Regions from separate parts of the Planococcus alpniumensis genome, predicted to be linked through region 1. Evidence: predicted binding sites of a transcription regulator. Region 1 holds the regulator's gene; the other holds the start of a gene.

What was found. The regulator Rex, encoded in region 1, represses fermentation and respiration genes when NADH is low (regulators of the CRP and FNR family bind a similar motif). The targets are predictions, from matches to a motif close to TTGTGAAATATTTCACAA.
Region 2: G3255_RS13895 (AtpZ/AtpI family protein) is a predicted target of Rex. The motif match lies at 2,035-2,052, and genes of this name have one in related genera.

What each region holds. Positions count from the first base shown of each region.
Region 1 covers NZ_JAAMTH010000001.1:563,837-568,583, forward strand. Annotated here, with positions in the region: gene tsaD (tRNA (adenosine(37)-N6)-threonylcarbamoyltransferase complex transferase subunit TsaD) at 1-203, shown strand, start outside; gene G3255_RS03015 (ABC-F family ATP-binding cassette domain-containing protein) at 567-2,510, opposite strand; gene G3255_RS03020 (redox-sensing transcriptional repressor Rex) at 2,642-3,274, shown strand; gene G3255_RS03025 (twin-arginine translocase TatA/TatE family subunit) at 3,365-3,577, shown strand; gene tatC (twin-arginine translocase subunit TatC) at 3,598-4,371, shown strand; gene G3255_RS03035 (helix-turn-helix transcriptional regulator) at 4,492-4,747, opposite strand, start outside.
Region 2 covers NZ_JAAMTH010000001.1:2,737,514-2,742,260, forward strand. Annotated here, with positions in the region: gene atpF (F0F1 ATP synthase subunit B) at 1-33, opposite strand, end outside; gene atpE (F0F1 ATP synthase subunit C) at 272-484, opposite strand; gene atpB (F0F1 ATP synthase subunit A) at 543-1,253, opposite strand; gene G3255_RS13890 (ATP synthase subunit I) at 1,282-1,653, opposite strand; gene G3255_RS13895 (AtpZ/AtpI family protein) at 1,657-1,878, opposite strand; gene wecB (non-hydrolyzing UDP-N-acetylglucosamine 2-epimerase) at 2,439-3,557, opposite strand; gene upp (uracil phosphoribosyltransferase) at 3,577-4,206, opposite strand; gene G3255_RS13910 (bifunctional diguanylate cyclase/phosphodiesterase) at 4,342-4,747, opposite strand, start outside.

The sequences.
Region 1 (4,747 bases):
TAGCAGCCAATAAAGGCTTACGCCAATCGTTGACTGAGACTTTTGAAAAAGAGGGCATTCCCTTCTTTATTCCACCGCTGCCGCTTTGTACAGATAATGCAGCGATGATCGCCGCAGCTGGAACAGTTATGTACGAAAAAGGATTAACAGGAGATATGGCCATGAATGGGCGCCCGGGCATGCCTTTAAGTTCATGGATTTAACTGAAAGCATTGCCGCAATTTATTGAGAATTGCGGTAATGCTTCTTTTTTTATGAATAATATCCAAATATTATAAGGACATAGAAACGTGTTTTCTGTCAATAGAGAACATTTGTACTTATGCACAATTTGTGAATAAGCTGTTAACAACCGATCGATAAATAGTGGATTACCTACATATTGTGGAGATTAAGGTGGAAAACTATGTGGATAAAAGAAAATAGTCCTGTGGATAATGTTCGTAACTCTGTTGATAGTTGATTTTGCAACTCTTTTAATGTGTACAAATCTGTGGAAATATTTATTTTCTGAAATGGTATTGACCTATATGTAGGAAATGAAAAACCGCATACCCAGTATGCGGTCAGGAATTCATTTCTTCAAGTTGTTCTTGTAATTCGAGCCATTCTGCCATGGTTGCTTCATGTGATTGCTTGAGTTCTTCCAGGCGTGATTGCAAAGGCATAACGCGTTCATGGTCCTGGAAAATATCCGGCTCGCATAGTTGTTCTTCAATCGCGGCGATTTCTTCATCAAGTGCTTCCATCGCCTGCTCGATTTCAGTGTTTTTTCTTACTAATTGGCGTTCGAGTTTTTTGGCTTCCTTATCGATTTGCGAAGTAGAGGTGGATGTTTGCGTTTCTGGCTGTTTCGCTTTTGCTTCAAGGGCATCGAGTGCCGCGAGTTCTTCAGTTTCGAGTTTCTTCTCGACATAATAATCGTAATCGCCCAAATACTCGGTTGTGCCGTCGCGGGACAGTTCTACCACTTTTGTAGCGATCCGGTTCATGAAATAGCGGTCGTGGGAAACGAATAGTAATGTGCCTGGATAGTCGATCAAGGCATTCTCGAGTACTTCTTTGCTATCGAGGTCCAAATGGTTGGTCGGCTCATCAAGCAGCAAGACATTGGCTTTTTGCATCATGAGCTTAGCAAGTGCCACACGCGCTTTTTCGCCGCCCGATAAAGTCGAGACCGGCTTCAAGACATCGTCTCCAGTGAATAAGAAGCGTCCGAGGATGCCCCGGATGTCTTTTTCATTTACATGCGGGTAGTCGTCCCATAATTCGTTGAGCACGAGCTTATTGCCTTTTAAGTTCGCTTGTTCCTGATCGTAATAGCCGAACTGGATGCCAGTGCCGTAATGGATGTCACCTGCGAGTGCCGGCAATTCTTTCATGATGGTCTTGAGCAGCGTCGATTTGCCGACACCGTTCGGCCCGACAAGCGCGAGGCTGTCGGTGCGGTAAAGTTTTAGCAAGATGTTGTTCGAGACCGGCTGGGCGCCATAGCCGACGGACAGCGACTGGACGTTCAAGACGTCATTGCCGCTTTGCTTTTGGATGTCGAAGCCGAAGCGCGCTGATTTTTCGTCGCCTTCCGGAGCTTCCATCCAGTCGGTTTTCTCGAGCACACGGCGCCTGCTTTGCGCCATTTTTGTTGTAGAAGCCCGAACCAGGTTACGGGCGACGTAATCTTCAAGTTTGGCTTTCTCGCTTTGCTCTTTCTCGTAATGTTTGCGGTCGAGTTCGTATTGTTTCGCTTTTTCGCTTAAATAACGGCTGTAGTTGCCGGTGTATTTACGGACCTTCTTGCGTGACACTTCGTAAACCAGCGTGACGACTTGGTCGAGGAAATAGCGGTCATGCGACACGATGAGCAATGCGCCCGGATAATTCTTCAAATAGTTTTCGAGCCAGCTCAGCGTTTCGATGTCCAAATGGTTGGTCGGCTCATCGAGAATCAAGAGCTGCGGCTTTGCGAGCAGGAGCTTCGCCAGCATGAGGCGGGTTTTCTGGCCGCCTGACAGGGAAGTGATTTTCTTTTCGTAGTCTTCCGGATAGAACTTCATGCCGTGCAGGACCGCGCGCGTATCGGCCTCGAACTGATAACCGCCGGCATCTTTAAAATGAGTCTGGAGGAGGTCATATTCTTGCATGACCTTGGCATTGCGTTCGGCATCATTGTACACATCCGGATCAGCCATGGCAGCTTCGAGCTGGCGCAGCTTTGCTTCCTGATCCCGGAAATGGGCGAAGATTTTCATCATTTCCTGCCATACGGTGGCGTCTGAATTCAAGTCGGTTTGTTGTTCCAAATAGCCGATCGTTAAATCTTTCGGCATGATCAAATCGCCGCTGTCGTAAGACATTTCACCGGCGATGATTTTCAATAATGTGGATTTTCCGGCACCATTGCGGCCGACAAGTGCGACCCGGTCACGGTGCTGGACTTCGAGTTTGGCGCCTGAGATGATTTCCTCGGCACCGAATGATTTATGGATTTGATTGACTTGCAATACGATCATTTAGGGTCACCTCTATTCTTCTTAAGTGTAGCTGATGGGCGTGCGCTTCGCAATTACGCAAGCCTTTACATATCAAGGCCTGTCATGTAAGATTGATACGATTTGACAACAGTTCAGAAGGAAGCGATCCCATGCTTGACGAATCCCATAAAATCCCGCAAGCGACAACGAAGCGGCTGCCCTTGTATTACCGGTTTCTCCAGAATTTTGCCAATGCTGGACAGAAACGCATCTCCTCACAGGAGTTGAGCGAAGCGATGAAAATCGATTCGGCGACCATCCGCCGCGATTTCTCCCATCTTGGCGCACTTGGCAAAAAAGGCTACGGCTATGATGTGCAGGAGCTCTTGGCGTTTTTCCGTAAGACGCTTGACCAGGACGAAGCGACGAATGTTGCGTTGATCGGTGTCGGAAGCCTCGGCAGCGCGTTTTTAAAATACAATTTCCACCGCAATCACAACACGAAAATCATCCTGGCCTTTGATACGAACAGCCCCCATGAAGGCAAGAAAATCAGCGGCATCGATACCTACCACCCCGATTTGATTGAAGAGAAGATTAAGCAGTACGGTGTGGAAGTGGTCATTTTGACGGTGCCGTCGCGGTCGGCTCAAGATGTCACCGACCGGCTCGCCCAGACAGACATTAAAGGCATCCTCAATTTCACGCCGGTGCGCATTTCCGTACCGGAACATATCCGCGTCCAGACGATCGATTTATCGGTGGAGCTGCAAACTTTGATCTACCAGATCAAGCATGATTAACATAAAACCTTCACATTTGAACGGCCATTGGAAATAGCCAAAAGGCCTTGTTTCATGTACACTAGAAGCATACTACAGGAGGTGTCTGATATGGCTCCAGGTCCATTAAGTTTAATCATCATCGGGATTGTCGCCTTGCTGATTTTCGGCCCGAAAAAATTGCCGGAACTAGGGAAAGCATTCGGTTCTTCCTTGCGCGAATTCAAAAACGCCACAAAAGGATTGGCCGACGACGATGAAGATGACAAGAAAGTCGAAACAGCAAAGAAAAACGATTTAGATAAGAAAGACGAGCACAAGTAACACGATAGGATGTTTGTCCGATGAACCAACAAAATGAAATGACGGTAGTTGAACATATAGGTGAACTTAGAAAACGGCTGACCTTGATAGTCGTTTTCTTTCTGTTCGCGCTCATTGCCGGATTCTTTCTCGCTGAGCCTTTAATCCGCTATTTGCAGTTCAGCGAAGAGGCGCGGAATCTGACGCTGAATGCGTTCAAGATTACCGATCCGATTAAGATATATATGCAGGTCATGATGATTTTGGCATTGATCATCACGTCGCCTTTGATCATGTACCAATTTTGGGCATTCATCAGCCCTGGACTCTCTGACAGGGAGCGAAAAGTGACGCTTGGGTATATTCCGTTTTCCTTGTCCTTGTTTATCGGCGGGATTGCGTTTTCCTATTTGGTGTTGTTTCCATATGTTATTGGATTCATGCTCAATATATCGGAGAATCTGGATATCCAGGAGACGATTGGGATCAATGAGTATTTCCAATTTTTGTTCCAAATCACCTTGCCGTTCGGCTTTATCTTCCAGCTGCCGGTGTTGATGCTATTTTTGACGCGTCTCGGGATTTTGACGCCGATGATGATGACGAAGTACCGGAAGTATGCGTATTTGGCGCTGGTGACGATCGCCGCTTTCATTACGCCGCCGGATATTATTTCCCATATGATCGTGACATTGCCTCTGATTTTACTCTATGAATTCAGTGTAATCATTGCGCGCATTGGCTATCGTAAGTTCCTGCGGGCAGAACAGCAGCAGGCAATTGAAGAACAGACAGAAGACCTTCCGCCGAAATGATGGCGGAAGGTTTTTTGTTTGGAATGAACTGTACGTAAATCGAAATTCCCCTCAGTGTCAGCTCTTAGCGCTGACACGGAGGGGAATTCATGAGAATTTGATTAAGGTTCTATACACAAACTAGTCTTCGAAAGATAAGTTAACCGGTTCTTCCATTAACTCGTTTTCCAATTGCATATTGGTTGTTGGGGTGTTAGCATCCACTGTTTGGAAAGACAGCCCGTCTATCCAGACTCCACCTGTGCCGGTGAGCAACACGCCGAATGAAATGGCTGCACTGTGATCGGGGACGTCGAGGACAATGGAATAGCGGTTCCACGTGGTGGTGCCGGTGAGTGGGCGGTTGCTCATATTGTCGAATTGTAAAACGTCTTCT
Region 2 (4,747 bases), 2.2 Mb from region 1:
GGTTGCACCGAGTACGAGGTGATCAAAAAACACGATTGTTTCACTCCCTTCAAGAGCCTAAAATACTTTTTCTTCTATTATATATACTACTTAAAATCGTTAGATGTGCTGTCGAAATCCAAAATGCATCATACAAGCATAAATGGCGAAAAACATGCCGGAGCATTCTCGCCATTTAGCTTTTTAATCATAAATTGCTTTGCCTAGATTCGCTTTTCGCGATGTCTAGACTCCAGTGCCTAGCTCTGACAGGCACTTTCGCTTTTCTTTATTAACGGTTCATTACGATGAACGCGATAACTACGGCGATGATCGGCAATGCCTCGACCAAAGCTACACCGATGAACATTGTTGTTTGAAGAACGCCGCGTGCTTCTGGCTGGCGAGCGATACCTTCAACTGTTTTTGAAACGATAAGTCCGTTACCGATACCTGCACCTAGTGCTGCTAATCCTACTGCAATTGCTGCTGCTAATAAACCCATTTTAAAATGTCCTCCTCAGGATAATTGTTTTTTTGTTTTGCCCGAAGGCAGTTTATACTCAATGGTCTTCGCTGACTTTATGCGATAAATAAACCATCGTTAACATAACGAAAATGAACGCTTGGATAGCCCCGATAAAGATCGAGAATCCTTGCCATGCCATCATCGGCAAGATTGCACCGACGAATCCGAAGATACTTGCTGAAGCGAGCCCTGCCAACAATGTAAGCAAGATCTCACCAGCGTAGATGTTACCGTAAAGACGCAGACCGAGTGTCAGCGTATTTGCGAATTCCTCAATGATTTTAAGCGGGAACAAGAACGGCATCGGTTTTAGGAAATCTGAACTGTAGCCTTTCAAGCCTTTCAGCTTAATACCATAATAATGGCTCAAGATGATAATTGTTGCAGCCAATGTCATTGTCACGACTGGATCCGCTGTTGGTGATTTCCACCAAAGGTCTCCGTTGACGACGACAGCAAATGGGAGCCCAAGCATGTTCGAAACGAAGATGAACATGATCAGCGTAATTCCAAGAACATGGAATCGTCCGCCATCCCGCCAGTCCATATTGCTTTTAATGATTCCTTTGACAAAGTCCATTACCCATTCCATGAAGTTCTGCATGCCTGTTGGCTTCAGCTTCAAGTTGCGGGTAGCGAAGAACGCGATAAGGAAAACAATAAGAGCGGCTACAAGCAGCATCATAACGTTCGATAGGTTGAACCAGATTCCGAACACCTCGAGCATTGGAGCGCCATGATCCACGATAAATTCACCTCTCTTTCCACTTTCTTTAATGGTGTTTCATGTGATAAACGATCCGCTCCACTAAAAGGAGACCATAAGGGATCATCAACCCGATTACCGCACTGACCAAGTGTATGTGCTCAGCGAACAAAATAGCGATCGCCACAACGGCTACACCTGATGCGAACCGTAATGCCGTTCCGAGAGAACGGACTTTCGAGCCTTCTTCCAACGCCCGGTCGAATTTTTCCATTCTCCGGACCAGGATCCACATATTATAAATGCCGAACAGAGATCCGACGATTAAGCCAGCGAACACTTCTGGGTAAGGAGTGACTCCCCACCCTAAAACGAACACGGCGAGGATGAAATACATCAGCCTCTTCAATCTTTTATAGATCTCTTGAAGTCCATCCATTTTTCACATGTCTCCTGATTCGAATTTTCGGACGGTCTGAAGCATCGCCCAAACCCCGGCACTAAGGCCGACGAGCAAGCAGATGATCAAAAAGAGCGGGGCGGTTCCGAATTGCTCATCAAGCCACATCCCTGTAAAGACTCCGATTAGTACGGACCCGACAAGTTGTGAGAGAATGACGGAATAAATCGCCATTGCTTGTAAGGGACTTTTTTTCGGGTGCATGATAAACCCCTCGAAATTCATAATGATTTGACATTCACGCTCATAAAAAAGAGCAGTCGCATCTGGCTTTCAATAGCACATCCATTATGTATGAAAACCCTCTCATGCAGACCCTTTGTAAGCATACAATAGGGGCAAAATCATGTCAATTACATGTAGTGAAAAACTTCACAAGCCATATTCCACCGACATATGATTGACAAATTTGTTACAAGAAATGTGTAGGCAGCCGTTTAGACCCGACAAGCACAAGACGATTTGCTGACGCGGCGCCTTTTGCCGCATAAGCAAAGTGGCTTGTGACCTCGAGGGTCTGGCTGCCGGAGCTAGACACCAAGAAAAGCGAGAGTGGCCGTTCTGGCTCGACAGGCGCAAGGCAGATTCCCGAAGCGGCGCCTTTTGCCGCACAGGGAAGTTGACTTGCGACCCGAGAGCCAGGCCGCTCGAGCTAGACACAAAGAAATGTGTAGGCAGCCGAGTGGAGGCTAAGCTAAGAACGCGACGTCCTGTCGCAACGCTTAGCTGACCTACATCCTGCGAGCCCTCCACTCCCCTCCTCCTTACAACTCGCCGAAATATTTGTGCAAAGCTGTCACGATTCGCTGAGATGCTTTTCCATCGCCGTATGGATTCGATGCTTGCGACATCGCTTCATACGCGGAGGCATCTGTCAGCAATTCCTTGCCGAGGCGGTAAATCGTTTCTTCATCAGTGCCGGCAAGTTTCAAAGTGCCGGCATCGATTCCTTCCGGGCGTTCCGTTGTATCGCGCAATACCAAAACTGGCTTGCCGAGAGACGGCGCTTCTTCCTGCACCCCGCCTGAATCAGTCAGGATGAAATAAGATTGGGCCGCAAAGTTATGGAAATCCAATACTTCGAGCGGCTCGATCAAATGGATGCGCGGATCTCGCCCGAGCACTTCATCTGCCACTTCGCGGACAGCTGGATTCATGTGGACTGGATAGACCACTTGAATATCATCATGCTCTTCAGTCAAGCGCTTGATCGCACGGAACATATTGCGCATCGGTTCGCCGAGGTTTTCGCGGCGGTGGGCGGTCAACAAGATCATGCGGTCGCTGCCGATTTTATCGAGCACCGGGTGATGGTAATTATCACGCACCGTCGTCTGCAAGGCATCGATCGCTGTATTGCCCGTAATATAGATAGTTTCTTCTTTTTTATTCTCATCACGGAGATTCTGTGCAGACTTCTCGGTCGGCGCAAAATGGATGTCCGCCATGACACCTGTCAATTGCCGGTTCATCTCTTCCGGGAAAGGAGAGTACTTGTTGTGGGTCCGAAGCCCGGCTTCTACGTGCCCGATTGAGATTTGATTGTACAAAGCGGCCAAACTTGCCGCGAATGTCGTTGTCGTATCTCCATGGACCAGTACGATATCCGGTTTCGCTTCTTTCATCACATCATCCAAACCTTGCATAGCCCGTACTGTTACATCACTCAAGGTTTGGCGGTCTTTCATGATGTTCAAGTCAAAATCGGGGGTGATGCCGAATGTTTCGAGCACTTGGTCAAGCATTTGGCGATGCTGTGCGGTCACCGTCACAAGAGGTTCGATTGTTTCTGGGTGCTTCTGCAATTCCAACACAAGAGGCGCCATTTTAATCGCTTCCGGACGTGTACCGAAAATCGTCATCACTTTCCATTTTTTCGTCACTTCTGATCAACCCGCTTTCTTATTTTGTTCCGAACAAGCGATCTCCGGCATCGCCGAGGCCAGGCACGATGTAACCTTTTTCGTTGAGCTTCTCATCGAGTGCCGCGATATAGATGTCGACATCCGGATGTGCTTTTTGCAAAGCTTCCACACCTTCTGGAGCCGCGATGATGCACATGAACTTAATTTTCGTCGCACCGCGCTTTTTCAACGAGTTGACCGCTTCAATTGCAGAGCCGCCTGTCGCAAGCATCGGATCGACGACAATCAATTCGCGTTCAGAGACATCTGAAGGCATTTTAAAGTAGTATTCCACAGGCTGTAAAGTTTCCGGATCACGGTACAAGCCGATATGGCCAACCTTTGCCGCTGGAATCAATTTCAAGACACCATCAACCATTCCAATTCCTGCGCGCAAGATCGGAACGATGCCCAATTTTTTCCCGGCCAAGACATTTGATTTGGCAACTTGCACCGGCGTTTCCACATCGATTTCCTGAAGCGGAAGCTCGCGTGTGATTTCAAAGGCCATCAAGGTTGAAATCTCATCAACCAATTCACGGAATTCTTTTGTTCCAGTCGATTTGTCGCGGATATACGTCAGTTTATGCTGAATTAACGGATGATCAAAAACGAATACTTTTCCCACAGTGTATCTCTCCTTTTTCATACATTTTCCTAAACAGTATAACAGAAAACGAAAAGATTTAGAGCTTCACCCCTGCATTAGAATTATTCAGTCAACTTCACTAGGCAAAATAAAAAACCAGGGCAATTGCCCCGGTTAGAGTAGATGTGCTTCATCAATCGGCATCGGCCGGTGGAATAAAAAGCCTTGGGCGATGGTGCAGCCCATCTCAAGCAATTGCGTCCGGTCGTCTTCAGTTTCGACGCCTTCCGCGACTGCCCGCAGCCCTAAATTATTCGCTAGCTGGATGATGGTCCGGATAACGGCACGCGCACCGTGTTCCTCCATATTGGACACAAAGGAACGGTCAATCTTGATTTCTTCGACAGGCAGCTTCTGAAGATAGCTGAGCGATGAATAGCCTGTCCCGAAATCATCGATGGATGTCGCAAAGCCATATTGTTTCAGCTGATCGAACACCGTGCCGGCTGTATCGATATCGACAACGCCGATGCGCTCAGTGATCTCCAGTTGAATCCATTTTGGATCCACGCCGAATTTT